3 regions of the Streptomyces sp. NPDC046215 genome follow, and region 1 is predicted to be linked to each of the others. Evidence: riboswitches for the same ligand, from Rfam matches in the RefSeq annotation. Region 1 holds a riboswitch; each other region holds the start of a gene.
The links. A riboswitch is a leader RNA that binds a small molecule or an ion and turns the genes downstream of it on or off. The one in region 1 is predicted to bind cobalamin.

Region 1 (9,898 bases):
CAGTGCCTCGCCGACCGGGTCTCCGGGATCTTCGTCCCCGTCGTCCTGCTGATCGCCCTCGGCACCCTGCTCACCTGGCTGCTGGTCACCGGCGACGCCACCGCGGCCTTCACCGCCGCCGTGGCCGTACTGATCATCGCCTGCCCCTGCGCCCTCGGCCTCGCCACCCCCACCGCCCTCATGGTCGGCACCGGCCGCGGAGCCCAGCTCGGCATCCTCATCAAGGGCCCCGAAGTCCTGGAGTCCACCCGCCGCGTCGACACCGTCGTCCTGGACAAGACCGGCACCGTCACCACCGGCACGATGGCCCTGCACGAGATCGTCACCGCCCCCGGCGTCAGCGAGCGGGAACTCCTGCGCCTGGCCGGCGCGCTGGAGCACGCCTCCGAACACCCCATCGCCCGGGCCGTCGCCGACGGAGCCACCGCCCGGACCGGCGCGCTGCCCGCGCCGGAGAGCTTCGAGAACGTCGCCGGGCTCGGCGTCCAGGGCGTCGTCGACGGACACGCCGTCCTGGTCGGCCGCGAGCGACTGCTCGCCGAGTGGGCCATCACCCTGCCCGCGGAACTGGCGGCGGCGAAGGCCGCAGCCGAGGCCGAGGGCCGCACCGCCGTGGCCGTCGCCTGGGACGGCGAGGCGCGCGGCGTCCTCACCGTCGCCGACGCGATCAAGCCCACCAGCACCCGCGCCGTCACCGAACTGCGCCGCCTCGGGCTCACGCCCGTCCTGCTGACCGGCGACAACAAGGCCGTCGCCGCGAGCGTCGCCCGCGAGGTCGGTATCGACGAGGTGATCGCCGAGGTCCTCCCGCAGGACAAGGTCGACGTCGTCAAGCGCCTCCAGTCACAAGGCCGCACGGTCGCCATGGTCGGTGACGGCGTCAACGACGCCGCCGCCCTCGCCACCGCCGACCTCGGTCTCGCGATGGGCACCGGCACCGACGCGGCCATCGAGGCCGGCGACCTCACCCTCGTACGCGGCGACCTGCTCGTCGCCGCCGACGCCATCCGGCTCTCCCGCAAGACGCTCGGCACCATCAAGGGCAACCTCTTCTGGGCCTTCGGCTACAACGTCGCCGCCCTCCCCCTCGCGGCAGCCGGCCTGCTCAACCCGATGATCGCCGGAGCGGCCATGGCCTTCTCCTCCGTCTTCGTCGTCACCAACAGCCTGCGCCTGCGGACCTTCTCGTAAGGCACAGCGCGGCGCGGCCACCGCGCTCGGCCCACGGCCGCGTCCGGGACACCACCCGGATGCGGCCGCAGGGCTGTCCCGCGGTAGGCGCACAACCCTTGACTCCTTCCCCTCGGTGTCGCGCCGGAGTGGCCGGACGGTACGCCTCTGGCCGGATAGCGTCTCGCCCAAGCCCCCGACGATCGCCACACTGACACGACACGCATCACGCGTCGCAGACAACCGCCCGAAGGGCCAGGAATGCAGCCGGAAACGACAGGCCGCGACCGTACGCCTCCAGCACCTGTGAACGGCCGGCAACCCGTCGGCCGCGTTCCGCTGCGCGCCGATCTCAGAGCGGCCCTGCCCGATGCCGCCGCCGCGGTGGCCGTCACGGCGGCCGTGTTCCTCTTCCTCTCTTTCCGCATGCGCTCCGGCACCTCCGCGACGGTCGCGGTCATGCCCTTCATGGACGACCCCCGCACCTACTGGATGTACCTGCTCAGCCAGGCGTTCGGCTGGTCCGGCCTGCTGTGGGCGTGGGGGACCGTCGTCCTCGGGCTGCTGCTGTCCGGGCCCCGGCCCGGCCGGCCGGCGGTGTCCCGGGCCGCGCTGGAACGCTGGCACCGCACCACGAGCCTGACGACAATGGCGCTGATGCTCGCGCACGCGCTGATGTTCGCGGCCGAACTGGTCCGCTACGAAGCCACGATGACGTGGGCGGCCCGGCTGTGGTCGGCGTTCGCGGACACCTTCGTCCCGGGCTGGTACGACTCGGGAACCGGCCGGACGGCCATCCCCATCGGGCAGGGCGCCCTCTACCTCGCCCTCCCCCTGGGCCTGCTGTTCTACGTCCGGCACCGCATCGGCGCGAACACCTGGCGCCGGCTGCACCGGTTCGTCATCGTCGTGTACGTGCTGAGCGTGTGGCACACGCTGCTGTACGGCACCAACGTCTGGTACGACGGCTGGCCGCGCACGGTGCTGTGGCTGCTCCAGGTGCCCGTCGCCGTGCTGCTTCTCCTCCGGCTGGTGCGCCCCGCCCGCCGGGCCGAGCGCCTGGAAGCGCCCGGCCGGTGGACGGGGGCATCCGCACTGGGCTGGACCACCCGGGGCGCCGGCAGGCTCGCCGTCGCGGCCGTCGTGGTCGCCGTCCTCGCGGTGGTGGTGTCCGGCCACGACGGTGGACGTCCGCGCCCGGCCGAGCCGCCCGCGACGGCCCCGCACGATCACGACGGGGAATGATCCGACATCGCCATGACCGGCGGGGCGCTCTCCCCGGGCAGGAACGTCACCTGCGGCGCGCCCGTGCGCGGATGGACGGCGACCTCGGCGGCCACCCCGTACACCTCGGCCAGCAGCCGCGGGGTGAGCACCTCCCCGGGCGTACCGCGGGCCGTCACCTCGCCCGCGCGCAGGACGTAGAGGCGGTCGCAGTAGTAGGCGGCGAGGTTCAGGTCGTGGAGAGCGATCAGGACCGTGGCGGGCAGCCGGCGCAGGACGCCGAGCACCTCCAGCTGGTGTCGGATGTCGAGGTGGTTGGTGGGCTCGTCGAGGACGAGCAGGGAGGGCTGCTGGGCGAGGGCGCGGGCGATGAGCACGCGCTGGCGCTCGCCCCCGGAGAGCCGGTCGAAGGAGCGCTCCGCCAGGTCACCTGCGTCCACCGACTCCAGGGCCGATCCGATGATCCGGAGGTCTTCGGCGGTGTCGCCGTCGAGCAGCCGCTTGTGCGGGCTGCGGCCCATCGCGACGACTTCCCGCACCGTCAGGTCGAAGTCGGCCCCCGCTTCCTGCACGACGGCGGCCACGGTGCGGGCGAGCCGGCGCACCGGCAGTGACCAGGCGTCGGCACCGTCCACGCGCACGCACCCGGCATCGGGGCGCAGCACCCGGTAGGCGGCGCGCAGCAGGCTGGACTTGCCACTGCCGTTCGGGCCGACCAGGCCGACCACCTCGCCGGGCCGGGCGGTCAGCGAGACGTCGCGCACCAGGTGGCGGGCCCCGGCCGTGAGCGTGACGCCCTCGACGGCCAGTTCGGTCGCGGTCATGCCACTCCTCGGTCGGTGCTCCGCCGGGCGTCCCGGCGCATCAGCCACAGGAAGAACGGTCCGCCGCACAGGGCCGTCAGCACGCCGACGGGGACCTCCATCGGGGCGGCGACGGTCCGCGCCGCGATGTCCGCCCAGACCAGGAACACCGCCCCGGCCAGGGCGGCGGCCGGCAGCACCCGGCGGTGGTCGCCGCCGACGAAGAGGCGCACGATGTGCGGCAGCATCAGCCCGACGAAGCCGATCGGCCCGGCGGCCGCCACCAGCACGCCGGTGACGAGGGAAAGGAGGACGAACATCCGGGCCCGGAACCGGGCCACGTCCAGCCCCATCGTCGTGGCGGCCTCCTCGCCCGCCAGCAGCAGGTTCAGCGACCTGGCCTGGACCAGCAGGACGACGACGCCCAGCGACAGCGCCGCGCCCGGCAGCCACAGCGTGCCCCACTGCACGCCGCCGAGCCCCCCGAGGGTCCAGGCGAGGACCGCTCGCGCCTCGTTGCCCCGGTCGCCGGTCAGCAGCAGCAGATCCATCACCGCGGTCAGCACGGCGGCGACCGCCACGCCCGACAGCACCAGGCGCACCGAGGTGATGCGACCGCCCGCGCGGGCCGTCGAGTACACCAGCAGGAGTGTCAGCAGGGCCCCCGCGAACGCGGCGACCGACAGCGACACCGGACCGAACAGGCTCACCCCGAAGACGATCACTGTGACGGCGCCCAGCGACGCGCCCGAGGAGACCCCCAGCAGGTACGGCTCCGCCAGCGGATTGCGAACCAGGGCCTGCATGGCGGTGCCCACCACCGCGAGCCCCGCGCCCGTCACCGCCCCGAGCAGGACGCGCGGCGCCCGTACGTCGAGCACGATCGTCTCCCGGGCCCGGGACCAGCCGGGCTCCGACGGGCCGGCGCCCAGCGCGTGGGCCACGATGCCCCACACCTGGCCGGGCGGCACGTGGACCGAGCCGATCGCCAGGCCCGCCGTGAGGGACACCAGGAGCAGGGCGCCTAGGACGGCCAGGGTGGCGGCGAAGGGCCGGCGGCGGGGCGGCTTCTCACGGCGGCTGTCCCGGGTGCCGACGGGAGTGCCGGCCACGGCCGGGGCCGTCACCGGAACGTCTCGGGGTGCAGCCCGCGGGCCAGTTCCTCGACCGCGTACGGCGGCCGGATCCCGACAAGGGTCGCCGTCAGCGGGAGGACGACGAAGCGCTTGTTCTTCACGGCGGGCACGTCGGCGAGGGCGGGCCGGGAGAGCAGGAACTTCTTCTTCTGCTCGACGCTTCCGGCTCCCGCGTAGTCGTAGATGGCGATGACCTCGGGCTTGCGGGCGACGACTTGCTCCCAGGAGGCGTCGGCGAAGACGTCGTCGAGGTCCGCGAACACGTTCCGCCCGCCGGCGAGCCTGATGATCTCGGTGCCGAGGCTCTTGCCACCGGCGGTGAACGCGGCCTTGTCGCCGCTGTCGTACACGAACACAGGGACGGCAGGGGCTTTCCGCACCCTCCCGGTGGTTCGGTCCACCCGCCCCTTGAGGTCGGTGACCAGCTTGTCGGCCCGCTCGGACACGCCGAAGATCGAGCCGATGGTGCGGATCTCGTCGTAGGTGTCCTGCATGGACACCTGCTTCTTCCCGCAGTATTCGCGGTTGAGGTAGGTGTGGATCCCGGCCTTGGTGAACGCCGTGCGGGAACGGCCCTCGTTGTCGGCGAACGCGCTGCCGTAGCCGCCGTAGACGAAGTCCGGCTCGGCCTGCAGGACCTTCTCGAAGGACGGCTCCTTCTTCGCCAGCTGGGGGACGGCCTCGAAGTCCTTTCTGAGTTCGGGAAGGACGGAGGAGTCGGGGAAGGCGGTGCCGACCATCCGGTCCTTGAGCCCGAGCGCCAGCATGAGCTCGGCCGGGTGCTGGTGGATGGTCACCACCCGGGAGGGCGGCTTCTTGTACGTCGTGCGGATGCCGCAGTTGTCGATGGTGACCGGGAAGCCGCGCGCGGGCGAGGCGGTGGGTTTCGCGTCGTCGCCGCTGCCCTGCCGCGCGCCGCAGCCGGCCAGCAGGGAGGTGAACAGGGCGGTGGTCAGCGCCGCGGCGCGCAGGGCACGGCGGCGGCGGGCGAACGGGGAGTGGGGCGTGTCGTACACGTAGAGCCTCCTGGGGAGTCCGCGCTCCTCGGAACGGGCCCGCGACAGACCAGTGTCCTGACTCCCGGATCGACGTTCCCCCCGGCCTTCCCGCGCCGCGCGCAGTGGCATGGAAAAGGGTTGCACTCCCCCGGTCACAGTGGCGGGACCGTGCCGGAATCGCACCGGCTTCCTGACTCCCGTCGCGGTGATGACCCGCTGATAGTACGAATGCTCAGGCGTGCGGCATAGGGCGTGCGGAAGTCGACCGCACGCCCCCATCCGCCTCACTCCTCACGGACCGCCCGGAGGATCAGCCGTTCGGCGTCCTGGTCGTACGGGCGCCCGTCGAAACCCCCGGAGAACTCCACGCCCGCGAAACCGGCCTCTTCGGCCATCTGCCGCAACTCCACCGCGCTGTACATGAACCACACCAGGCTCGCGCGCGTCACACGGTCACCGCGGACCAGCACCCAGTCGCTGCGCAGCCGCGCCCAGTCGTCCAGCACCGTGTCCGTCTGCACCAGCAGGTCGTCACCGCGCTGGACGACCTTGGGCGGCACGACCTTGCGTGCCAGCAGTTCCTTCCCGGCGAGGTCCAGGACGAGCGTCCCGCCGGGTGCCAGACAGGAGTGCATGGTCCGCAGCACGCGGGCGTTGTCGGCGGGGTCCTCGAAGTACCCGAAGGACGTGAACATGTTGAGGACGACATCGAAGGCGCCGGGCTGTCCGTACTCCCGCATGTCGGCCTGCACGTACCGGGCCGTCACACCGGCGTCGGCGGACCGTTTCCGGGCGCGCTCCAGCATGGCCGGGCTGCGGTCCACGCCCGTCACGTCGAAGCCCCGGCGGGCGAGCGGCACGGTGAACACCCCGGGCCCGCAGCCCAGGTCCAGGACGCGCGCCCCCGGCCGGAAGGACAGCAGGGGCGAGGTGTCGAGCAGTTCCACCGCCTGGGAGTAGCGCTGCTCGGAGAAGAGGAAGTCGTGGAACTCGGTCCAGAAGTCGTCATCCTGGAATCCGCCCGTGCGCGTCATCTGGGGTCGTTGTTCCTTCCGTGTCGTCGGGGTGGGCAGGAGGTGCGCAGGCCCTGTCGCGCAGGGCGAGGAGGAGCGGCGGCAGCAGGACGCACTGGGCGGCGGCCAGCATCCAGAACCAGCCGGTGTCCCCGGCCCGTTCGCCGAATCCGTACAGCTGCCCGCCCAAGACGCCGCTGGCGCAGGCGCCCAGTCCCGCGGCGAGCCGCTGCTGTCCGAACACCACGGCGTCGGAGCGGCGGCTGCGGCGCAGGGCCTCCAGGTCGTTCTTGAGGAAGAGCACGATGTCGCCCAGCGTGATCAGGACCCCGCCCGCCAGCAGGGCCGTCCTCGTGCCGGCCGCCAGGACCGCCGTTCCGGCGGCCAGCCCCGCGAACCCGGCCGCGAGGGCGACCGGGTAGCTCATCCGCCGGATCGCGTCCGAAGCGAGCGGCTGGACGACGATGACCAGGACGAAGCAGGTGAGGAGCACCAGGCTGTAGAACTCGCTGGAGGCCCGCTCCACGGCGTAGACCGCCAGGTAGTGCTGGAAGTAGAAGTAGAGGTAGAAGGCCAGCCCGTTGGCGGCGAAGGGCAGGACGGCCACCCCGCTCAGCAGCCCCTGGCCGGGCGGACGCACGTCGCCGGATCGTTTCCCCGCCGCCCCCGTGGCGGGCAGCCGCGCATGGCCCACGGCGACCGCGGCGAACAGCACCGTCACGCAGAGGAACAGCGGGCCCGGAGACGACAGCACGAACGGTCCGGCGATGAGCGGGCCCACGGCCATGCCCGCGTTGAGTGCCGCGTTGCCCGCGGACAGGAACGCCGGCCGGCGCGCCTCCGCCACGCCGTGCACCAGATACGCCTTGTTGGCCGGCAGGTACAGCGCGGCGCCGCAGCAGGTCAGGATCAGCGCCCCCACCGCCACGGGCGGCCACCGCAGCGCCGCCAGGAACGCCGCGAAACCCGCCGTGCGCACCACCAGCGCCCACATCATCGTGCGCCGCAGCCCCACGCGGTCGGCGAGCGCCCCGCCGACGACACCGCCCGAGAACTGCACGAGCGACGCCGCGGCCAGCACCACCCCGACCGACCCGAGCCCCATCCCCAGCCGCTCGTGCAGGAAGACCGACATGAACGGCAGGACCATGAAACTGCCGAGCGGGATCAGGAAGGAGCTGAGCAGCAGGAAGCGCAGGGGCCCGGTCAGGGAGGAGAACGCGGACCGCAGCCCCGCGCCGCCGGCGGCGTCAGTCATCGGAGGTCCGGCGGCCCGCGGCTCCCGGCTGCGGAAAGGGTTCGGTCAGCACCGTGACGGCGTTGGCGGCGGCGACGGCACAGTGGGTGGCGAGCTCGGCCGTGTCGCCCTCGGCGTAGACGATCCCCGCGTACCCCCGGCTGTCGGCCAGGTGCTCGACGGGGTCGCCGATCCGCTTGACCGGGTACCAGGTGGGGGATCCGGGCATGTCGGGCAGCCGGTCGAGTCCGCTGACACCGCTGAAGATCCCCGGGCGCCGGGGGTAGCCGAGGACGAACGCCGAGGCCGGGCCGCCGGGCGGCGCCGCGTCCATGAGCCCGGGCCGCAGGCCCACCGCCGCCTCCACCATCGCCTCGTACACGTTGACGCCCAGCGCCCGGCACATGCCCTCGCCGACGAGCGCGCCCCCGATCCGCGGATTGATCTCCACCACTTCCGGGCCGGACGTGGTCAGGGCGAACTCCACGTGGGCGAACCGGTCGGTGTAGCCGATGGCGGCGAGCACACCGTCGAGCCACCGCTCCAGAGCGGCCCTGCGCTGCTCGGGGAAGGCGACGGGGAACGCGGTGACTTCCTCCCGGAAGTGCGGCTCGGGTGACATCAGGCGGCTGGAGACGCCCAGCAGGCGTGTCCTTCCCGCCCAGGTGAGGGTCTCCGCGCTGTAGACGGGGCCGGAGAAGTACGGCTCGGCGAACAGCCGGCCCTTCAGCTGCCGCCCGGCGGCCTCGGCCAGGGCCGCGTCCAGCTCCCGCTCGTCGCGGACCAGCCAGACGTTCTGGCTGCCCGTGCCCGCGCTGTCCTTGAGGATCGCCGGCAGGCCCACCCCCTTGACCAGCAGGGCAGCCGTCTCGGCGCCGCCGGGGTCCGCCTCGGCCGCGCGGGCCCGTGTCAGCCCGGCCTCGAACAGCCGGTCCCGGACAGCGGCCTTGTCCCTCGTCAGCCGCAGCACCGCCGGGTCGAGGCCGGGCAGGCCGAAGCGGGCGGCCAGTTCCGCGCCCACCAGCATCCACGTGTCGGTGGAGCTGATCAGACCCCGCAGGTCCGGGGTCCGGCCGAGCAGCTCCGCCACCCCGTCCGTGTCGAAGGTGTCGGTCTCCACCACGTCGACGGCGCCGGCGGGAAGGCGCTCCAACTCGTAGGCGTAGAAGGAGGGGTCACTGGTGAGCAGGCGCAGGCGTTCGCCCAGCCGGTCGGCGGCGCGCGCCAGGTGTCCGAGTCCGAAGGTGAGGGATTCCAGGCAGACCACGCTCATGCGGCCGGCTCCTTCCGGTGCGACGGCCAGGGGCTTCGGTTCCACTCCATCGTGGACCAGGGCATGGACATCTCCCCGGGGCTGCCGACTTCGGCCGGTTTGAGCGCGGTGAGGTCCGCGGCCTCCCTGTGCCGGGCGTACACGCGCTCCACGTAGCGGTGGCCGGTGTCGGCGCCGATCACCAGATGGAGCCGGTCGGGCCGGCGGCCGGCTTCGTACGTGGCGGTGAGGTAGGCGGCGCCGGTGGACAGCCCGGCGAAGACGGCGTGCTCGCGCAGCAGGGCGACCGTGCCGGACATGGCGTGGGTGAAGTCCATCCAGTGGACGGCGTCGTAGAGGTGGTGGCGGACGTTGTCGAAGACGATCGAGGACCCGATGCCGGCGATGATCGCCTCCGGGTCGTCGTGGTCCTGGCTGCCGAAGGTGACGCTGCCGAACGGCTGCACCCCGACCAGCCGGACGGAGGGGTCGCGGCGGCGCAGGTGTTCCGCGAGCCCGCCGGTGGAGGCCCCGGACCCGACGCCGCCGACGACGGTCAGCGAGCGGCCCGGCAGCGCCGCGGCCACCGCGTCCGCGACCTCCTGGTAGCCCAGGTAGTGGATGTCGTCGTGGTACTGGCGCATCCAGTGGAAGGCGGGCTGCTCGGCGAGGGTTTCCCGCACCCGGCGCACCCGTAACTCCTGGTCGAGTTTGAGGTTCCGCGACGGTCTGACCTGCTCGACCGTCGCGCCGAGGATCTCCAGTTGCGCGAGTGTCGTGGCGTCGACCGTGGTCGAGGCCACGATGTGGCACCGCAGGCCGTAGCGGTGGCAGGCGAGCGCCAGAGCGTAGGCGTAGATGCCGCTGGAGCTGTCGATCAGGGTCTGTCCGGGGCGGACGGTGCCGCGGTCGAGCAGCCGCCGGACGGCCGCGAGCGCCGAGTAGATCTTCATCGACTCGAACCTCAACAGGACCATGCCGTCCGCCAGCCGGACGAGATCGGGGACCTTGAGGGCATCGGCTATGTGGGGGTGGATCACGCGTAGCCTCCCTGGGCGAAGGAGC
Region 2 (9,898 bases), on a different contig from region 1:
CCCGGGGTCGGCGAGACGTCCGGCGACGGCGGCCAGGACGGACTTGCCCGCGCCGGAGCGGCCGACGACGGCCGTCGTCGTGCCGCCGGGCACCACGAGGTCGACGTCGCGCAGCACTTCCGCGCCGCCGCGGGTGACGCTCACCCCGCGCAGTTCGAGCTGTCCGGGGCCGCCCGGGGGCAGGGGCCGCGTCCCGTGCAAGGCCGCCGGCAGGGCCAGGAGCCCGGCGGTCCGCCCGGCGGCGGCGCGGGCGCGGACCAGGGCGTTGAGCTGTCCCACGACGGAGCCGACGCCGGCGGCGAGGGCCGCGTAGCGGGTGGCGGCCAGCAGCTCGCCGACGCTGAGGCCGCCCGCGGCGAGGCGGATCCCGCCGGCGGCGAGGACGGCCGTCTGGAGCAGGGGCACCAGGATGCCGCCCTGGACGACGGCCCGCCCGTAGACCTGCCACATGCGGCGCCCCTGGGCGCTCAGTTCGGGCAGGAGCGCGAGGATGCGGTCGCGTTCGCGCCCGGCGGTGCCGGCGGCGGCGACGGTGCGGGCGCCGCCGAGGGCCTCGACGAGCCGGCCGGCGATCTCGCCCTGGACGCGCTGGTAGGCGGCGACGCTGTCGGAGGAACTGCGGGCGAAGGCGCGCAGGAGCAGGAACAGGGCGGGGGCCCCGGCGAGGAAGACGGCGGCGAGCCAGAGGTCGAGGAAGGCGAGCGCCGTCAGGCCGCCGAGCGGGGTGAGGAGGGCGGCGAGGGAGGTGGCGGCGGTCGCCGGGGCGGTGCCGGCCTCGGCCGCGTTGCCGGACAGCCGCGTCACCACGTCGCCGGAGGTGAGGCCGTGCCGCGGCCCGGCGGCCAGCAGGTGCGCGGTGCCGCGGCGGCGCAGCCAGGCGGTGCCGCGGGCGCCCGCCGTGCCGGTGGCGTAGGCCACCAAGGCGTCGAAGAGGACCTCGGCGCCGATGAGGACGGCGCACAGGACCGTCCACGCGTACAGGCCGCCGGCGCGGTCGAGGATCCGGTCCAGGGTGTGCCCGAGGACGGCGGGCAGGGCGACGGCGCAGCCCGCGGCAGCCGTGCTGAGCAGGCAGATCGCCGTGGTGCGGCCCGCGGTGCGGCGGGCGGTGGCCAGCAGCAGCCGGTCGGCGTCCGGGGGGTGCGGGGTCGTGGCCATCGCGGCGGGGTCCTCGATCCGTGGGCGCGGCCGGGGTGTGGACCGGTCCCGGGCAGTGGGACGTGCCCGGGACCGGTTCGACCGTGTACGGCGCTTACGTCACGGCCTGGGCGTGGCGGCCGTGGGCCGCCGGACGTCCGTGATCAGTTGCAGGTGACGACCGACAGGCTGCTGTCACCGCAGAGCAGCAGGCTGGCGCGGCTGCCGCCGCCACCGCCGCCGCCGGTGCCCAGCTCGCCGGTGACCTCGGCCTTGGGGGTCTCCATCGTCTGCAGGTCGAGAAGGGTCATGACGTGTTCCTCTCACTCGTGGGGACGGGTTGTGCCACGGCCCGGACGGGCCGGCTCTGGGGCCGCCGGAGCGGCGGGAGGAAGGGCAGGTGCACGGGTGTGGTGTGCAGGGCGCTGCCCAGGGCGAGGAGGCAGCCGGCGGTGCCGGTGCTGAGGTCCATCGACAGGCGCATCATCTGCTCGCCGGGGAAGGCGAGGTGGCCCTGGTAGGGGACGGCGTGCCAGGCGAGGGCGTCGATCTGACGGCGCAGCTCGGCCGGGTGGGTGCCGGGTCCGCCGGCCGTGGTGCGGCTCAGGTAGAGGACCATGCCGGCGGCGCCGCGGAAGAGGCCGGGCTGGGCGTAGAACTTGCCCTGGGTGGCCCGGACGATCCGGCCCCGGGCCTGCTCGAACTCCTCGGTGCCGGGGCGGTGGGCGAGGTGGTCGTCGAGGACCATGCCGATGCCGACGCTGCCGGCGCCGAGGTAGGGCATGGTGCGCCAGCCCTCGTCGACCTGGAGGACGTCGCCCACGCCGACCACGCAGCGGGCGAGGTCGCGGCGGAGGGCGTCGGCGGCCCGGTCGAGGAGTTCGGGTGCGTGGGTGCGCTCGTACAGGCGCAGGAGGAGGAGGGCGGTGCCGGTGGCGCCGTGGAGCAGTCCGGCGCGGGGCCGGGCGCGGTCCGTGGCGGTCGGGTCGCCGGCCTCGTCCTGGGCGAGCTTGTCCAGGGCGAGCTGGGCGCAGCGCAGGGCCGCGTCGTGCAGGGCGCTCTCGCCGGTGGTGACGGCCAGGGAGTCGAGGGCGAGACCGATGCCGGCGAGGCCGCTGTGCAGGTCGGGGGCGATGTGCTCCCAGTTCTGGGCGGTGATGGTCTCGGCGAGTTCCAGGGCGCGGGTGCGGTGGCCGAGGGAGTCCAGGACCCAGGCGATGCCGGCGAGCCCGTCGTAGAAGCCGAGCGGGGTGCCGGAGGCGGGGCTCTTGGTGTGGCGCAGCAGCCATTCCTCGCCCTCGGCGCAGTGGGCGCGGCCGCCCGTGGCGGCGAGGGCGTGGAGCACCCCGGCCGTGCCGTAGCCGAAGCAGGCGCCGCCGCCGGGGCCGGCGAACTGGGCGATGTCGCCGGGGAAGAAGCGGTCCTCGCGGTGCGGGGTCGCGGCGGCGAGGAGGGCCGCGGTCAGGGAGTCCCGGCTGCGCGGCCAGTCCGCGAGGTCGACGGGCAGGTACCTGTCAGCCGAACCGGTGGGTGCGGGTGCGGTCCCCGGCGCGCCCCCCGCGCCCCCCGCACCCACCGCGCCACGGGCCGCGACCCCCCGCCCCTGCGGCCCGTGGACGATTTCCGTGACCGCTTCGTCGAAGTAGCCGGGCGGCACCGGGAACTGGTCCGCGGCGATCTCCGCCAGGTGGGCCGCCTTCTGCCGGTCGACGGCGAACAGGCTGGTCAGCGGCAGGAAGAGGGCGATGCGCAGACAGGCCAGGGCGTAGCGGTCGACGTCGAAGCCGGTGCGGTCGGGCGGGGCGACGAAGCCGGGGTTGGCGATGGTCTGGCGGCGGCCCTCGTCGATGTGCGCGGCGGCCTCGAAGTCGAGGAGGACGACGGACCGCTCGTCCTCGGCGACCATGATGTTGAACAGGTGCAGGTCGTTGAAGACGACGCCGCGGGCGTGGACGGCGTCGACGGCCTCCTCGACGAGGCGGTACAGCCGCGTCGCCCACTCGGTGTACGCGGCGAGGCGCTCGGGTCCCGGGTCCGGGTCGACGAGGGGGTGGTGCCGGGCGAAGAAGGTGTTCAGCGGGCGGCCTTCGACGAACTCCAGCACCAGGAAGTGGTGGTCGCCGAGGGTGATGTAGTCGTGCACCTCGGGGGTGTACGGCAGCCCCGACAGCCGTTCGAGGGCGTCTCGTTCGCGCTGGAGGCGGGTTACCGCGTCGGCGCCGTCGGCGGCCAGGCCCGCGTGCGGGCGGCCTTCCTTGAGGACGACCTGCCGGTCCGTGCGCAGATCGGTGCCGACGTACACGCCGCCGCCGTTGGAGAAGTGCAGGGCCCGGTCGATGCGGTACGGGATGCCGCTGACCTTCGTCGCCGAGCGGGCGGCGAGGTGCGGGGCGAGGAAGCCGGGCGGGGTCAGCCAGGGCGGGACGTGGAAGGCGGGGTCGCGGCGGTCGGGGACGAGCACCCCGTCGGCGTTCTCGACGGCCGGGCACAGCTCGCCCTTGTCGTCGTAGCAGTGCCGCAGGGTGAAGCTGCCGTAGCGCACGTACACCGGCCCGTCGCCCCAGCGCAGGTCGGTGAGGATGTACGGGCCCTGCTCCCCGGCCAGGAGTGCGGCGAGGTCCTCGGCGACGGCGCGGCACTGCTCGTCGTCGCCGGGGTAGACGGTGATGAACTTCCCGCTGCCGCCCCGGTCGGCGTACTTGGCGTTGCGGGTGTGCAGGAGATAGGGGCTCGGGACGCACTTGAAGGCGACGCGCCGGGGCTCGCAGTAGTCGCGGACGGCGGCGAGGATCCGTTCGGCGTTGTCCAGGCAGGCCGAGACGTGGATCTTCCAGCCCTGGTCGGGCAGTGCGGCGTCGAGGGGGCGGAAGGCCAGCCAGTCGCCGGTCCGGTGACGCTGCCAGCCGGCGGGTGCCGGGCGGCGGGCCGACGGGTAGAGGGCGGTCGGGCCGTCGCCGTCGGACGGCAGCCGGTGCGGGGCGTCGTAGAACTGCCGGTCCGCGTCGCAGTAGACGGCGTACCCCTTGTTCATCGCTCCCCCTCGGCCGGTGACGACATGAAGGTTCCATGCCGCCGCCGGGAGGGGACAGTCACAACTGCCATGAACCCGCTATGAGGAACGCACGAGTAACAACCGGTCGGCTACCGCGGGTGGGGCTCGTCGGGCTCGTCGGGTGGGAAGATCGCGGCGCCGCTGTCGAGGGCACGGACGGTGATGGCCTCGACGGGGCAGCTCTCCGCGGCGGCGAGCACGGCCCCGGACGCCTCGGCCTCCGGGTCGGTCGGGTGGGACTGCCGGGCGGTGTCGAGCCGGAACGCCCCGGGAGCGGTGCCCGCGCAGAGTCCGGAGCCGACGCACACGCCCCGGTCGACCTCCACCCGCCAGCGCTCGCCCATCAGCGCTCCCCGTGCCCGGCGGGCAGGTGGATCATCTTGTGTTCCTGGTACTCGGCGAAGCCCTCGGGCCCGAACTCCCGGCCGAGGCCGGAGTTCTTGTAGCCGCCGAAGGGGCCGAGCATGTCGAGGCTGAAGGTGTTCACGCTGTACGTGCCGGTGCGCACCCGGCGCGCGATGTCGATGCCGTGCTCGACGTCGGCCGTCCAGACGCTGCCGGAGAGCCCGTAGTCGGAGTCGTCGGCGATGCGGACGGCTTCCTCCTCGTCGTCGTAGGGCAGCAGGCAGATGACGGGGCCGAAGATCTCCTCGCGGGCGATGCGCATGGTGTTGGTGACCTCGCCGAAGAGGGTGGGCTCCACGTACCACCCCGTCTCCCGCCCGGCCGGCCTACCGCCGCCGGCCAGCACCTTCGCCCCCTCGCGCTGCCCGAGCGCGATGTACTCCAGCGACCGGCGCCGCTGGCGCTCGGCGACGAGCGGGCCGACCTGGGTGGCGGGGTCGAGGGGGTCGCCGACGACGAGGGCGGCGGCGGCCGCGGCGAACCGCTCGGCCAGCTCGCCGTAGTGGGCACGCGGGGCGAGGATGCGGGTCTGGGCGACGCATGCCTGCCCGTTGTTCATCCAGGCGCTGGGCACGATGCCGGCGACGGCCGCGTCGAGGTCGGCGTCCGGCAGGACGATCGCCGCGGACTTGCCGCCCAGCTCCAGGGTGACGCGGGTGAGGTGGCGGGCGGCGACCTCCATGACGCGCCGGCCCGCGGCGACGGAGCCGGTGAAGGAGACCTTGTCGACGCCGGGGTGGCCGACGAGGTACTCGCTGACCTCCCGGCCGGCGGGCAGGATCGAGAGCACCCCCGCCGGCAGCCCGGCCTCCGCGGCGATCTCGGCGAGCAGGTAAGCGTCCAGCGGCGTCTCCGGCGCGGGCTTGAGCACCACCGAGCAGCCGGCCAGCAGGGCGGGGGCGAGCTTGGCGGCCGCGACGAACTGCGGCACGTTCCACGGCGCGACGGCCGCCACCACGCCGACGGGCTCGCGCCGCACGAGCAGCGGTCCGAGGACCCCGGCCCGCCGCTCCTCGAAGGGGATGCCGCGCGCGACGGCGACGGCACTGTCCCAGACCATCATCGCGCCGAGCGCCTGGGCGAGGACGCTCCAGGAGTAGGGGGAGCCGTTCTGGGCGGAGATGACCTCGGCGATCTCCTCGTGGCGGGCGGCGATACCGTCCTTGATCCGAGTGACGACCTCGATCCGCTCGGCGAGGGGCCGCTCGGCCCAGACGCCGGAGTCGAAGGAGGTGCGGGCGGCGGCGACGGCCCGGTCGACGTCCTCGCGGCAGGCGTGCGGGACGCGCCCGATGACGGCCTCGGTGTGCGGGGAGACGACGTCGATGGTGTCCCGCCCGGCGGGCTCGGTGAACGCGCCGCCGATGAAGAGCTGCCCGTACTCGATGAGTTCAGCCATGACTCGCCGCCTTCCGGCTCCGCCGCGGGTGCGCCACATCTGACGCTGCATCAGAACTGGTACCAGTTCCCGTGGCCGGGGGCAATGGGGGGCGGCGGGCGGGGGCGCGGAGCGCACGGCCGTGCGGGAGTGGGCCGGGCGGCCGCGGCCGGCCGACGCCCGGGCCCTTGGCCACCGGCCCGGACGCCATGGGGCGGGAGCGGCCACCGCCGGCCCGGCGCGTCTCGACGGCGCCGGGGCGGACGTCCCACGACCCGCAGCACCGGCCCACGGCCGCCCGCCTCGCACGCGCCGGGCCCGGCCGGAACGGGCACCCGACCGCGGCCGGCAGACGCCCGCGCTTCGACCGCGACGATCACCCTCACCGGTCACGACAGGCACCCGCCGCCGGCCGACGCGCACGGTCGTGTCGGGGCAGCGCCCGTGACGCCCCATCGCCCGCCCGGCCCGGCACCACTCGCCGGGCGCGACAGGGCCCGGGCCACCCGGGCCGAACGGGCAGTTGACCGCGGCCGACGGGCGCACGGGCCCGCGCCCTGGCCGCCGGGGCCGGGTGACGCGGGGCGGGGGCGGGTGCCCCCGGCCGGGCACCCGCCGCCGGACCGCGCGGCCGAGGCGGCCCCGTCCCGTGAGGCCCCCGCCGGACAGAGCGGCCCCGCCGGAGGCCGAAGCCCCCCCTCATACCGTCGCAATCGTGGCGGTATGAGCCACCCATAAGCCGCCGGTTAAAGTGTCCGTGACAACTTCATCCCGCCTCGGAACGGGGAAAGCCGGTGGGAATCCGGCGCTGACCCGCAACCGTGACGACGGCCGCGCCCGTGCGGACCGTACGAGCCGGACCACCCGCGCCCTGGCGGCAAGGCTTTCCGGAGCCGGTCGCGCCGCCCCTCGGCGGTGCCCGGCCCCACGGCACCGTCGAGGTATACGGAGCCGGGCCCGGTGCCACCGCGCGGAACGCGCGGAGGGGCGGCCGTGCGCGGTGGCACAGTCCGTACCCGTCCGCCCGCCGACCCCCGCAGCGACCCACCGAGAGGCACCGACCCCATGGCCCCCTCCCTCGCCGTCCACGCGCGCCGCGGCGCCGTGGCCCTGGCCACCGCCGCCGTCCTGAGCACGGCCATGGCGCCCGCCGCGTTCGCCGACGCCTCCCCGTCGCCGGCCGCCCCCGGCCTGTACGGCACCGAGGACCCCAAGTTCGACGGCGTCTTCCGGCAGTCCCTGACCTTCGTGGCGCAGAGCGCCGTCGGCGTCTCCCCCGCCAAGGAGGCCGTCGACTGGCTCACCGGCCAGCAGTGCGCGGACGGCGGTTTCCCCGGCTTCCGGGCCGACCCCGCCAAGGCGTGCGACACCCAGAAGGAGTTCACCGACCAGACCGCCGCGGCCGTCCAGGGCCTCGCGGCGGCCGGCGGCCGGTCCGAGCAGGTGACGAAGGGCCTCGACTGGCTCAAGGCGCACCAGAACGACGACGGCGGCTGGGGCTACCAGCCCGGCAGCCCCAGCGACGCGAACTCCACCTCCATCGCCCTCGGCGCGTTCGCCGCCACCGGGCAGGACCCGGCCAAGGTCGCCGCGAAGGGCGGCAAGGACCCGGTGGCCACGCTGCTGACGTTCCAGCTCGGCTGCGACGCGAAGGAAGGGGAGCGCGGCGGTTTCTCCTTCCTGAAGGACGACAAGAGCGGGCTGCGCGCCGACAACCTCGCCAGCGCCGCCGCGGGCCTGGCCACGCGCGGCAAGGGCTTCCTCGTCGAGCCGCCGAAGAAGGGCGCGGACCAGCCCCTGAAGCCGCTGGACTGCGCTGCCGACGACAAGGCGAAGCCGAAGGACGCCGCCGCGGCGGCCGAGGCCGTCGACGGGTACCTCTCCGAGGCGCTCGCCAAGAACGGCGGCTACCTCGTGCCGTCCATGCCCGGCGCCCCGGCCAAGCCCGACCAGGGCAACACCGCCGACGCCGTCGTCGCCCTCGCCGCGGGCGGCCACCGCGAGGCCGCCGAGAAGCCGCTGACGTGGCTGCGGTCCAAGGAGAGCGGCACCGCCGACTGGGCGAAGAACCACCCCGGCCGCGTCGCCAAGCTCATCCTCGCCGCCCACGCCACCGGCGCCGACCCGCGCGACTTCGCCGGCACCGACCTGGTCGCCCAGCTGAACGCGATGGGCCCGAAGCCGGAGTCCGCCTCCTCGGCGGAGCAGAAGGACGAGGAGAAGAAGGACGACGACAAGGGCGTCAGCGTCTGGTGGATCGTCGGCGTCTTCTTCGTCGCCAGCATCGGCGCCGGCTTCCTGATCAGCGGCCGGAAGAAGAAGCAGCTGTGACGGTCCGCCGCGGCGCGCGCGCCCTCGGGGCGCTGCTCCTCGCCGGGGTCCTCGCCGGGCTGGGCGCGGCCCCCGCGCAGGCGGCCGGGTACCGGTACTGGTCGTTCTGGGACGCCACCGGCAGCGGCTGGGCGTACGCCACGCAGGGCCCGTCCACGGCGCGGCCCGGCGACGGGGACACCGTCGGCTTCCGGTTCGCCGTCAGCGAGGACTCCCGGGACGCCGCGAAGCCGCGCGCCGCGGCGGACTTCGGCGCGGTGTGCGCCGGCACCCCCGCCGAGGACGGCCGCAAGCGGATCGCGGTCGTCCTGGACTTCGGCACGGCCGCCGACGCCCCCGAGGGTGAGACCCCGCCCGCGCCCCGCACGGCATGCGCGCGGGTCGGCGGCGACGCGAGCGCAGCGGAGGCGCTCGCGGCCGTCGCGAAGCCCCTGCGGTACGACTCCGCCGCGCTGCTGTGCGCCATCGCCGGCTACCCGAAGTCGGGCTGCGGCGAGCAGGTCGCCGGGAAGAAGAGCGGGCAGACCGCCTCCGCCGGGGACGGCGGCAAGGACGAACGGAAGGACGACGGCGGTGACGGCGTGCCCTCGGCCGGTCTGATCGGCGGTGTCGCCGCCGTGGTCGCCCTCGGTGCCGCCGCCGCGTGGCAGGCGCGCCGCCGCCGCGGATGAGCGACAGGAACCCGCCGCCGCGCCCCGGCGGCCCGAGCACCGCGCCCGTCACCGCGCGGGCGTCCGCGCTGCACGCGGGCGCCTGGTGGGTGTGGGCGCTGGGGCTGGCCACCGCCGCGTCGCGCACCACCAACCCGCTGCTGCTGGGGCTGCTGGTCGGCGTGGCCGGATACGTCGTGGCGGCCCGGCGCACGGACGCGCCGTGGGCGCGCTCCTACGGGGCGTTCCTCAAGCTCGGACTGGCCGTGATCACCATCAGGCTCGTCTTCGCGGTCGTGCTCGGGTCGCCGATCCCGGGCACCCACACCCTGGTCACCCTGCCGGAGGTGCCGCTGCCCGACTGGGCGAAGGGGGTGCGCCTGGGCGGCCGGGTGACGGCCGAGGGGCTGCTCTTCGCCCTGTACGACGGGCTGAAGCTGGCCGCGCTGCTGATCTGCGTCGGCGCGGCGAACGCCCTCGCCAACCCGGCCCGGCTGCTGAAGTCCCTGCCGGGCGCCCTGTACGAGGCGGGCGTGGCGATCGTCGTCGCGATGACGTTCGCGCCGAACCTCGTCGCGGACGTCCAGCGGCTGCGCGCCGCGCGGCGGCTGCGCGGCCGCTCCGACCGGGGCCTGAAGGCCCTGCTCCAGGTGGGGCTGCCGGTCCTGGAGGGGGCGCTGGAGCGGTCCGTGGCGCTGGCGGCGGCCATGGACGCGCGCGGGTACGGCCGGACCGCGCAGGTGCCGCCCGCCGTGCGGCACACCACGACGGCGCTGACGCTCGGCGGGCTGCTGGGCGTCTGCGCGGGAACGTACGGCCTGCTGGCCGACGAGGGCGCGGGCTACGGCCTGACGGTCCTGGCCGGCGGGCTCGCCGCCGCGCTCGCGGGCCTGTGGCTGGGCGGCCGCCGCTCGGTCCGCACCCGCTACCGCCCGGACCGCTGGG
Region 3 (9,898 bases), on a different contig from region 1:
CCAGCGGCTGTTGGAGTTCCCGGCCTGCTCGGTCGGGTAGAAGTTGATGTCCACGACGCGGTCGAGGAAGGTCACGGCAGTGCGGACCGTGCGGTCCAGCTTCTCCCAGTCCATCTCGCCGTCGGAGCCGAGGTGCTGCGCCAGGTTCACCGAACCGAGGTTGCAGACGGCCGTCTCGCCGTCGTCGGTGACCTCAAGGATCTCCGTGCAGAGGTTCGAGGAGTGGACGACCTTGCCGGGCTCGGCGGTCTGGTTCGCGGTGCGGTTGGAGGCGTCCTTGAACGTCATCCAGCCGTTGCCGGTCTGCGCGAGGGTGCGCATCATCCGGGAGTACAGCACACGCGCGGGGATCGTCTTGATCGCCTTGCCGTCGGCCTCGGCCTTGCGGTACGCGGCGTCGAACTCGTCGCCCCACAGGTCGACCAGCTCGGGCGTGTCGGCCGGGGAGAACAGCGACCAGTCGGCGTCGGCCTCGACGCGGCGCATGAACTCGTCCGGGATCCAGTGCGCGGTGTTGAGGTTGTGCGTGCGGCGGGCCTCCTCACCGGTGTTGTCGCGGAGCTCCAGGAACTCCTCGATGTCCGCGTGCCAGGTCTCCAGGTAGACACAGGCCGCGCCCTTGCGCCGGCCGCCCTGGTTGACGGCGGCGACGGAGGCGTCCAGCGTGCGCAGGAACGGCACGATGCCGTTGGAGTGGCCGTTGGTGCCGCGGATCAGCGAGCCGCGCGAGCGGATGCGGCTGTAGGAGAGGCCGATGCCGCCGGCGTGCTTCGACAGGCGCGCCACCTGGTGGTAGCGGTCGTAGATCGAGTCCAGCTCGTCCAGCGGCGAGTCCAGCAGGTAGCAGGACGACATCTGCGGGTGGCGGGTGCCGGAGTTGAAGAGCGTGGGGGAGGACGGCAGGTAGGAGAGCGTGCTGGTGAGCCGGTAGAGCTCGGCCACGTCGTCCAGGGCCCGAGTCGAGTGGTCCTCGGCGAGGCCGCAGGCCACGCGCAGCAGGAAGTGCTGCGGGGTCTCGACGACCTGGCGGGTGATGGGGTGGCGCAGCAGGTAGCGGCTGTGCAGCGTGCGCAGGCCGAAGTAGCCGAAGCGGTCGTCGGCGCCGTCGGCCAGGGCCTTCTCGACGAGGGAGTCCAGGCGCGCGGCGTGGGTCGCGACGAACGCGGCCGTCTCGTCGGCGATCAGGCCCTCGGCGTGGCCGACCGCGACGGAGGCGGAGAAGGACGTCGCGCCCTGTCCGGCGGCCTCGTCGGCGATGGCGCGGGTGAGCAGTCGCGCGGCGAGCCGGGAGTACTGGGGCTCCTCCGAGATCAGGCCGGCGGCGGCCTCGGTGGCCAGGGACCGCAACTCGGCCTCGTCCGAGCCCGGGTGGCGGCCCCGCAGCGCGGCGGCGGCGACCTTGCCCGGGTCGGTGGCGGGCAGATCGGCGGTGAGGTCGGTCAGGGTGCGCAGCAGCGCGGTCCCGGGGCCGCCGGTCGCTTCCACGGACGCTGAGACCGGATCGGCGGGCGCGATGGTCACTGAGGCTCTCCCTCGCTCGGCAAGGGGCCGGGCGGGAGGCGCGCGACGGGCGCGTACGGGCAGCCTCGTGCATCAGGGCATGCTCGCAGCGTCCATCGGCCCAACCCGCGGGGCCCGGACGAATACAAAACGCCCGGTGCCGAAAAGGGGATTCGGCGGTGGGCGTGCTGCCGGCAGGTACTCGGACTCCTGCATGCGAAATAACGGCATACATACACCGTTGCGGGACAGTTCCGGATTTCCACCGGATTCCCCTGCGACGACAGCGAGGACGAGCATACATCTAGTGCTGACCGTCGCACGCACCACCACATCTTGTGTCGCACGGTAAGGGTGTGGGGTGGAATGTGCTAACAGAGCGCGCGGATCGGGGGCATGGCAGAGGGCCGCCGCGCCCCCTTCGAGGGGGTGCGGCGGCCCTGGGTGACCGGCGGGGTCGGCGCGCCCTCCGGAGCCCGTCCAGGGCTCTTCCAGGGCCCGCCGGGGTCGGTTCGGGGGCTTGCCTGACGGCGGTCTAATGACCGCCCGGCGCGCCGGCCGTCGCCGGGGGCAGCTCCTGCGCCACACCCGGATCGCCGATGTCCGCGGTGTAGTCCGCGGCCTTGGTCTGGTCCACGCCGTCGGGCGCCTTGAGGGCCTTCAGGACGAAGGTCGCCGCGATGACGACGATCACATTGAGCGCGAACGCGGTCAGCCCGATATACCCCTTCTCCCCAATAAGCGGAATCAGGTTGGTATTACCGAAATGGTCCTGAGTGGCGCTCGGCGTGTCATAGGCCCGCCAGGTGCCGTAGGCCATTCCGGCCGCCCAGCCGCCCAGCAGCGCCCACCGGTGGAACCAGCGGGTGAAGAGCCCGCCCACCAGCGCCGGGACGGTCTGCAGGATCCAGATCCCGCCCAGCAGCTGGAAATTGATCGCCACCGTCTTGTCCATGGTGAGGACGAAGACCAGCGCGCCCACCTTTACCAGCAGCGAGGCCAGCTTGGAGACCTTGGCCTCGTGCGCGGGGGAGGCGTCGGGCTTGAGGAAGTCCTTGTAGATGTTCCGCGTGAAGAGGTTCGCGGCCGCGATCGACATGATCGCCGCCGGCACCAGCGCGCCGATCCCGATCGCCGCGAAGGCCACGCCCGTGAACCAGTCCGGGAACATGTCCTCGAACAGCTGCGGGATGGCCAGCTGCCCGTTCTTGACCTTGACCCCCGCGGCGAGCGCCATGAAGCCGAGCATCGCCAGCAGACCCAGCATCAGCGAGTACAGGGGCAGAATCGTGGTGTTGCGGCGGATGACGTTCCGGCTCCGGCTGGAGAGCACCGCCGTCACCGAGTGGGGGTAGAGGAAGAGCGCCATCGCCGAGCCGAGGGCGAGCGTCGCGTACGCCCACTGCGCGTCCGGACCGCTCACCAGCGAGCCGCGCGGCTTGCCCGTCTCGGGGTTCTTCACCGAGAACGCGTCGTTCGCGCTGGCGAAGATGTTGTCGAAGCCGCCCAGCTTGATCGGGATGTAGATGATCGCCACGATGATCACGATGTAGATCAGCGCGTCCTTGACGAAGGCGATCAGCGCGGGCGCCCGCAGCCCCGACGAATAGGTGTAGGCCGCCAGCACGCCGAAGGCGATGAGCAGCGGCAGGTCCTTCATGAACCAGTTCGAGCCACCGCCGACCCCGAGGACGTCCAGCACGGCCTGGATGCCGACGAGCTGGAGCGCGATGTACGGCATCGTCGCGAGGATGCCGGTCAGCGCCAGCGCCAGCGACAGCCCCTTGGACCCGAAGCGCCCGCGGACGAAGTCCGACGACGTCACGTAGCCGTGCTTGTGCGAGACCGACCACAGCCGGGGGAGGAAGGTGAAGACCAGCGGGTAGCACAGGATCGTGTACGGCACCGCGAAGAAGCCCGCCGCACCGCCCGCGTAGATCGCCGCCGGGACGGCCACGAAGGTGTAAGCCGTATAGAGGTCGCCGCCGAGCAGGAACCAGGTGACCCAGGTGCCGAACGAGCGGCCGCCGAGCCCCCACTCGTCGAGGCTGTCCGCGTTCTCCGCGCGCCGCCACTTGGAAGCGACGAAGCCCATCACCGTGACGACCAGGAAGAAGAAAATGAAGACGGCGAGTGCCACGCCGTTCACGCCGTCCTTCATCGCCGCTCACCCGCCTTGCGGGTCCGCTCGTGCCGCCGGACGATCAGATAGGCGACGACGGTGAGGCCGGTCGACAGCAGGACCCACAGCATCTGGTACCAGTAGAAGAACGGGATACCGATGAACTCGGGCGTCAGCCGGGCGTAGGAGTCCACCCACAGCATGGCGACGAAGGGTACGGCCAGGCATATCCCGGCCAGGATCAGCGGCACGGTGACAACCGCTCTGCGGTCGCCTCCTGGTGGTTCTGTCATGGTGGTGACTCCCCCCTTGGTGATCACTGCGTGATGCGCAGGAAATCTAGGCGAGCTCCCGCTGGGAGTCACCCCCTGTCCGCATATCGGTATGGCAATGTCATCTGGCCGGTAAGCGCTGCCCAGTTGGCGGCCCGACGGCGATCCGCCCCGCCGATCAGCCGGACGGGCACGGTCCGGTGGGCGTTCGCAGGGACGCGCGGATCGCCGCCATGCCGCGCAGGGTCGCGGCCACTGCCCCGTCGCAGGGGCCGGTGGCGGCCGCCTCCAGGCGGCAGTCACGGCACCGGGTCTCGTCCCCGACCGGCCGGATCATCCGCTCGCAACCGCCGGTGCACAGTTGCAGGGCGGCCGGTCGCGGGGCCGGAGCGGGCCTGGCGGCGGACGGCTCGGGCATCTTGCGGAGCAGCCGGTCGCGGGTGATCCCGGCGGGGGAGTGGACCCGCTCGGGGAGCCCGGCCGTGAGCGCCTCCCGGAGATCCCCCAGGGTGGCGCCCCGCAGCAGCCATTCGCCTGCCAGCGGGGCGAGCCTCGTGATGTCCCTGCCCGAGAGTCTGAGCCGCCGCTCGCTGCGGCTCGCGGCCGCAAGGGCCTGGGCGCCACGGTCGGCCAGCGGGTGGGGAGGGTGGGAGGTGTTCTCCCTCATGTTCTTTTCAGGGGAATGACCGACGGCCCGGCGTGCCGGTTCACCGGGGGCCGGTTTGTCGTCAGCCGGTTGCGCCGGTTGCGCCGGTTCGGCGGGCCGGCCGTCGCGGGCGGCGAGGGCCTGCTCGGCGGTGAGGGGCACGTTGGAGATGAGCTGGGACGTAGCCCAGAGGCCGTCGGCCCCCTGGGCCCGCCACTGGTGGAAGTAGCCCTCCTGGGTGAGCTCCCGCTTCACGCGGGTGAGGGCCGACTTCTTGATGTTCGCCTGCCGGGCCGTGGTGGACAGCGGCTGCTCGGCGGCGCCTGCGGGGAGCGAGAGATGCCAGAGCAGGAGCCGGACGGCGTCGGCGGAGAGGCGGGGATGCCGGATGATCTCGTTCCGGACTTGGGAGAAGAAGCGCGCGGGGGCGATAACATGGGTGAGCATTCTCTGGGAGGCCCTAACTCCTGGTGGGTGTAGACCCCCGTCGCCGGTTTGTGCCCGGCTTCGGGGGTCGTTCAGTTGTGGCCCACCGTAGCGCACCGGAGGGTAACTCCCGGGTCACTTAAAGCGAGTTGGGTGCAGAGGGCGTTCGGGGAGCGCGACGGCGAAGGCGAGCGCCCGGTAGTCGACGAAGCGGCGGACGCCGCAGGTTCGGCAGCTGGCGATCCCGTTGCGCGGCGCCCACGCCTCGTGGTGGTGCTTGCAGGCGGGACGCGGCCGCGTCCGCGAGGGCGTCATGCGTGGACCGCCCGCTGGTGACGGCCCATGGCGATCCGCAGCGCGGATGCGGCGCGCAGATCCCCTTGCCGCAGGGCGAGCAAGCGTCGCGTTTTGATGCCCACGCAAGCGGCGCAGCGCCTGCCGGTCGGAAGAAGTTCGACGGTGGCCACGGGTTCCTCCTTCGGTTCTGTGTGACCAGATAACCGAGAGCCGTATGCGAGACGGGAGGACGAAGAAGGGCTGATCAACTCCCCTGCCGCCGGACGAATTTCCTTCTGCTTTACCCGCGAGCTGTGACGCATCCGGCGAGTGCGCCTACGGTGAGTCCATGCCAGGGAACAGTCGGTTGGCGGCCCGGATGCGGAAGCGTGGCCTGTCCCAGGCCGAACTGGCCGAAGAGATCAACGACGGCGTGGAGAAGCTCACCGGACGGCGCGGAAACGCCTCCGATCGAACGGTCCGCCGCTATCTGAGCGGGGAAACGCGCTGGCCGCAGGCGCGGCAGCGCGTCGTTATGGAGGCGCTGTTCGGGTGCACCGCCGAGGAGCTGGGGTTTACGCCCAGGGCGGGTAGGGCGCAGGGTGAATCAACCCCCGCGTCTCCCGTGCAGGAGGAGCCAGTGCAACGCCGCGCTTTCATCGCCGGAACCGCCCTCTCCGTGACCGCGCTGACAGGCAGTGCCAGGCCGACCGTCGGTACGGCGGACGTCCAGCGCCTGCGCGGGGCGCTGACAGCGCTCTGGCTCCTGGACGACCAGGAGGGCGGCGGCCCGGCCCTCGAAGGCCGAGCGCTGGCCTTGAGCCGACAGGCGATGAGCCTTCAGCAGAACGGCAGCGCGACGCAGCGGGTACGGGGGCGGCTTTACGGGTTGGCGGCGGCGTTCACCGCGACGGCGATGTGGGCGGCGGTGGACTCACGCCAGCTGGACCGGGCCCAGCGGCATATGGAGTCGGCGGTGACGTTGGCGGGGTTGTCGGGGGACGGGCAGATCCAGCACGAGATCTGGCGCTATGCCACCGCGCTGGCAGGTCAACGCGGGCGCTGGCAGGACGCCGTGTCCGCTTCTGAGGCCGCGATGAGAACTTCCGCGCACCGCAGCGATCCTCTGTACGCCTCTCTGAGCCACGCCAGGCTGGCGCTCTACCTCCCCCATAGCGGAATGCAATCGCGGGCATTGCGTTCCCTGGACCGGGCGGCGACCGCTTACTCCCGCGCTGACCTCAACGCGCATCGCCCGTCCTCGATGGACTTCTTCACCCACGCCGAGCTGAACGGATTGACCGGCATCACTTTCCTGCGCCTGGGCCGCTTCGCTCAAGCCGAGAGCCACATCCATAGGTGCCTATCGACCCTACGCCCCGAGCAGCATCGAAACCGCGCCCTCTATACCGTCCAATTGGCGCTGGCGCAGCTGGAGCAGGGTGACTTGGGGCAAGCCTGCGGGACGGCGCTCAGAGTCTCTCCTCCACGTGGTTCAGGGGCTAACAGTACGGTTCGACACCTTCTTGGTACCTTCAACAAAAAGCTCAACGTGCGCGCACCTGACGCTCAGTTCACACGTGACTGGAACGAGCACATTCGCGCCATCTGAGCACCAGGCGCGGGGAGGCTCGTAGCGCCGCCGCGCGCCCGGACGGGAGGCACTGGGCTACGTAGACGGCCAGGCGATCGGCTACGCCTACGCCTCCCCGCTCCCGGCGGGCAGCCGCTGGTGGGCGGGAATGCTCACGCCTCTCCCCGCGCCGGACATTGCCGAGAACGGCCGACGCACCCTGGCGCTGTTCGAGCTCATGGTCCGGAAGCCCTGGCGCGGCACCGGTAGCGCGCGGCGAATCCACGAGGAATTGTTGGCCGGGCGCTCGGAGGACCGCGTCACACTTCTGGTGGAGCCCACACATCCCAAGGTCAAGGCCCTGTACGAGCGTTGGGGTTACGAGTACGTAGGCGACCAGCAGCCGTTCCCGGACGCGCCCATCTACTCCACCATGCTGCGCCCGCTGCCGAAGCCCTGATCACCGCCGCCCGTCACTCGTCCAGGCAATCGGCCAAGAAGCGCGCCCCCCTGCCGAGGGTCTCCATATGGGCGGCATCCGAGGCCATTCCTTCGTCGCCGGTGCGGTCCAGATCGGCGCGTACCCGGTCGATGAGCGCCTGCCAGTGATCCCACTGCACCGACCCCCGGTGGAGCCGATCCGCACGGATCTGCGCGTGGGCGAGCATCAGTCTCAGGTGGTGGCAGAGCGCCTGATTGATCTCTTCGATTTCCGGCCGTGGCGGGCGGGCCGCCCGCCGCTCCAGGGCGCGGCGAACGGTGGCACGGATGGCGCCCAAGTCCAGGGGCGCCACCGTCACAGGGTTTCTCTCCGTCATGGTGGCAAGTCAAGGGCAAGCCGAGGGGCCTGCCCAGGACAGACAACGGGCTGTCTACTGAAGGCCGGCCGGACGTTTTGACACCGAGGCCACGCCTACCGGCGTACCGCCTTTACCCGCCAGATAGGCGCCGGCACCCGGCCCGCGTCGTCGGTTCGGAGCGTGTCCGGGTCCACCGTGACGTAAGCGGCGCGCCGTCACCGCCGGGGCCGTCCCGGCGGTGACGTGCGCGCTGGTCACCGGCTCGCAGGGGGCCGGAAGCCGTCACACCGGCGGCGGGTCACGGTGGGCGGTCCGTGGCGCGCGCGGCGCGGGCGGCGGCCGGAGCGGCGAATCAGCCCGGTGGATCAGCCCCGCGTCACCGCACCCTCCGGCGCTCCGAACCACTGCTCCAGCGCCTCCGCCAGCCCGGCCGTCGGCGTCCGCTCCTGCGCCCCCGCGTCGGCCGCCCAGGCCGTGAAGCCGTCCGGACGGACGAGGACCGCTGCCAGCTCCGGGCGGGACGGGCAGCCGGCCGTCAGGATGTCCACGCGGCCGGCGTACCCCGCGGCGAGGGCCCGGAGTTCCGGGTCGTCGGCGAGGTCGAGCAGGAGCGCCCGGCCTCCGTGGAGGTGGTCCGCGAGGCGGCCGCCGTCGGTGAGTTCGAGGTCCGGGGCGCTGCGGCCGGTCAGCGGGTGTGCGCCCGGCAACGCGTACCGCACCCCGGCACTGTTGAGCCGCGCGGTCAGGTACGTGGTGCCCGTGACCGTCCCCGCCAGGTCGCTGACGATCTCGCGCAGGGCCCGGGACTGCGGATCCGGGCGCATGGCCGCGACGTGGGACCGGGTCCAGTCCAGGATCTGCGCGCCGACCGGGTGCCGCTCGGAGGTGTACGTGTCCAGCAGCCCTTCCGGCGCCCGGCCGCCGATCACCGCGGCGAGCTTCCAGCCGAGGTTCATCGCGTCCCCGATGCCCAGGCTCAGCCCCTGGCTCCCGAACGCGGAGTGCACGTGCGCCGCGTCGCCCGCCAGCAGCACCCGGCCCTTGCGGTACTCGGTGACCTGGCGGGCGTGGTCGGTGAAACGGGTCGCGGTCCGCACCCCGGTGATCGTGACGTCCACGCCGGATACACGGCGCAGCCGCGCCTGGAGGTCCTCGGCGGTGACCGGGGCGTCCCGGTCGGCCGGCGGGCCGTCGAACTCCACGGTGACGACGCGGCCCGGCATCGGGCCGTAGGCGTACACCCCGGTGTCCGTGGCGGCCCAGCCGAGCTCCAGGTCCTCGGTGCCGGTCATCTCCACGACCGCCTGGTGACAGGTGATCTCCGGGTCCGTACCGGGAAACGCGAACCCCGCGAGCTTGCGGACCGTGCTGCGGCCGCCGTCGCAGCCCACGAGCCAGCCGGCGCGTATCGTCCCGGCGCCCGTCCGCACGGTGACGGCCTCCTCGTCCGCCTCGAAGCCGGTCAGCTCCACTCCCCGGCGCACGTCGACGCCGAGTTCGGCTGCCCGCTCGCCGAGCAGCCGTTCGATGTCCTGCTGCGGCACGAGGGAGATCTCGGCGGCGGGTCCGGCGTCGCCGAGGCCCGGTTCCGTACGGTCGACCAGGTCGGCGCGCAGCATGATGCCGGCGAAGTGCCCGACGTACCCGAGCCCTTGGCCCGCGGTCCCGCCTCCGTCCCCGCCGTTCCGCTCGCGCATGAACGCCCGGAAGCGGTCCATCGCCTGCTGCTGCACCTCGGCCAGCGCGGGCAGCATGCCCCGGCGGTAGAGCGCCTCGGCGCTGGGCGTGGTGATCGCCCCGCCTTTGATCGTCGGGTCCACTTCGGTGAGGCGCTCCAGGACGGCCACCCGCGCGCCTCCGAGCCGGAGCTCGCAGGCCAGCATCAGTCCGACCGGGCCGCCTCCGGCTACCACTACGTCATAGTCCATGGCGCCCACTATGAACGAGGGTCAAATGGGCCCTTGCACCGCCCTGACCAGCCATAACAGGCGCTGTGATGTCAACCCCGGTCGGTTTTCGACCGGCTCGGCCAGGCGGTGCGCGCGGCCCGCACGGTGGCCCCGCGGCGGCCGTCAGAGAAGGCGCCGCATGCAGACCCGTGGCCAGCGGTCCAGGCCGTGGGCCGCCTCCTGGCGGCGGATCGCCCGCAGGCCCGGCGTGAGGGCGTCCTCGCTCAGCACCGTGAACCCGCACCGCGCGTAATACGGCGCGTTCCACGGCACGTTGGCGAACGTCGTCAGCGTCAGCGCCCGGCTGCCGCCCGCCACGGCCCGTGCCGCCGCG

Region 2: linked by a shared signal. The riboswitch ahead of ABZ951_RS16800 (prenyltransferase/squalene oxidase repeat-containing protein) and the one ahead of ABZ951_RS03085 (ABC transporter substrate-binding protein) in region 1 are both predicted to bind cobalamin.
Region 3: linked by a shared signal. The riboswitch ahead of ABZ951_RS25930 (ribonucleoside-diphosphate reductase subunit alpha) and the one ahead of ABZ951_RS03085 (ABC transporter substrate-binding protein) in region 1 are both predicted to bind cobalamin.

The regions. Positions count from the first base shown of each region.
Region 1 covers NZ_JBEYZW010000004.1:121,743-131,640, forward strand. Annotated here, with positions in the region: gene ABZ951_RS03065 (heavy metal translocating P-type ATPase) at 1-1,191, shown strand, start outside; gene ABZ951_RS03070 (ferric reductase-like transmembrane domain-containing protein) at 1,432-2,415, shown strand; gene ABZ951_RS03075 (ABC transporter ATP-binding protein) at 2,400-3,218, opposite strand; gene ABZ951_RS03080 (iron ABC transporter permease) at 3,215-4,309, opposite strand; gene ABZ951_RS03085 (ABC transporter substrate-binding protein) at 4,321-5,349, opposite strand; cobalamin riboswitch at 5,379-5,563, opposite strand; gene ABZ951_RS03090 (class I SAM-dependent methyltransferase) at 5,616-6,365, opposite strand; gene ABZ951_RS03095 (MFS transporter) at 6,337-7,602, opposite strand; gene ABZ951_RS03100 (ATP-grasp domain-containing protein) at 7,595-8,854, opposite strand; gene ABZ951_RS03105 (cysteine synthase family protein) at 8,851-9,873, opposite strand; gene ABZ951_RS03110 (hypothetical protein) at 9,870-9,898, opposite strand, start outside.
Region 2 covers NZ_JBEYZW010000033.1:53,945-63,842, reverse strand. Annotated here, with positions in the region: gene ABZ951_RS16825 (ABC transporter ATP-binding protein) at 1-1,158, opposite strand, end outside; gene ABZ951_RS16820 (SapB/AmfS family lanthipeptide) at 1,302-1,448, opposite strand; gene lanKC (class III lanthionine synthetase LanKC) at 1,445-4,168, opposite strand; gene ABZ951_RS16810 (ferredoxin) at 4,279-4,533, opposite strand; gene ABZ951_RS16805 (aldehyde dehydrogenase) at 4,533-5,993, opposite strand; cobalamin riboswitch at 6,707-6,859, shown strand; gene ABZ951_RS16800 (prenyltransferase/squalene oxidase repeat-containing protein) at 6,966-8,303, shown strand; gene ABZ951_RS16795 (SCO2322 family protein) at 8,300-8,974, shown strand; partial or broken gene ABZ951_RS16790 (CbiQ family ECF transporter T component) at 8,971-9,898, shown strand, end outside.
Region 3 covers NZ_JBEYZW010000074.1:2,050-11,947, forward strand. Annotated here, with positions in the region: gene ABZ951_RS25930 (ribonucleoside-diphosphate reductase subunit alpha) at 1-1,521, opposite strand, end outside; cobalamin riboswitch at 1,676-1,834, opposite strand; gene mctP (monocarboxylate uptake permease MctP) at 2,036-3,661, opposite strand; gene ABZ951_RS25940 (DUF3311 domain-containing protein) at 3,658-3,915, opposite strand; gene ABZ951_RS25945 (hypothetical protein) at 4,073-4,987, opposite strand; gene ABZ951_RS25950 (DUF6255 family natural product biosynthesis protein) at 5,102-5,281, opposite strand; gene ABZ951_RS25955 (hypothetical protein) at 5,278-5,433, opposite strand; gene ABZ951_RS25960 (helix-turn-helix transcriptional regulator) at 5,592-6,854, shown strand; gene ABZ951_RS25965 (GNAT family N-acetyltransferase) at 6,907-7,275, shown strand; gene ABZ951_RS25970 (DUF6415 family natural product biosynthesis protein) at 7,289-7,609, opposite strand; gene ABZ951_RS25975 (FAD-dependent monooxygenase) at 7,981-9,543, opposite strand; gene ABZ951_RS25980 (GNAT family N-acetyltransferase) at 9,688-9,898, opposite strand, start outside.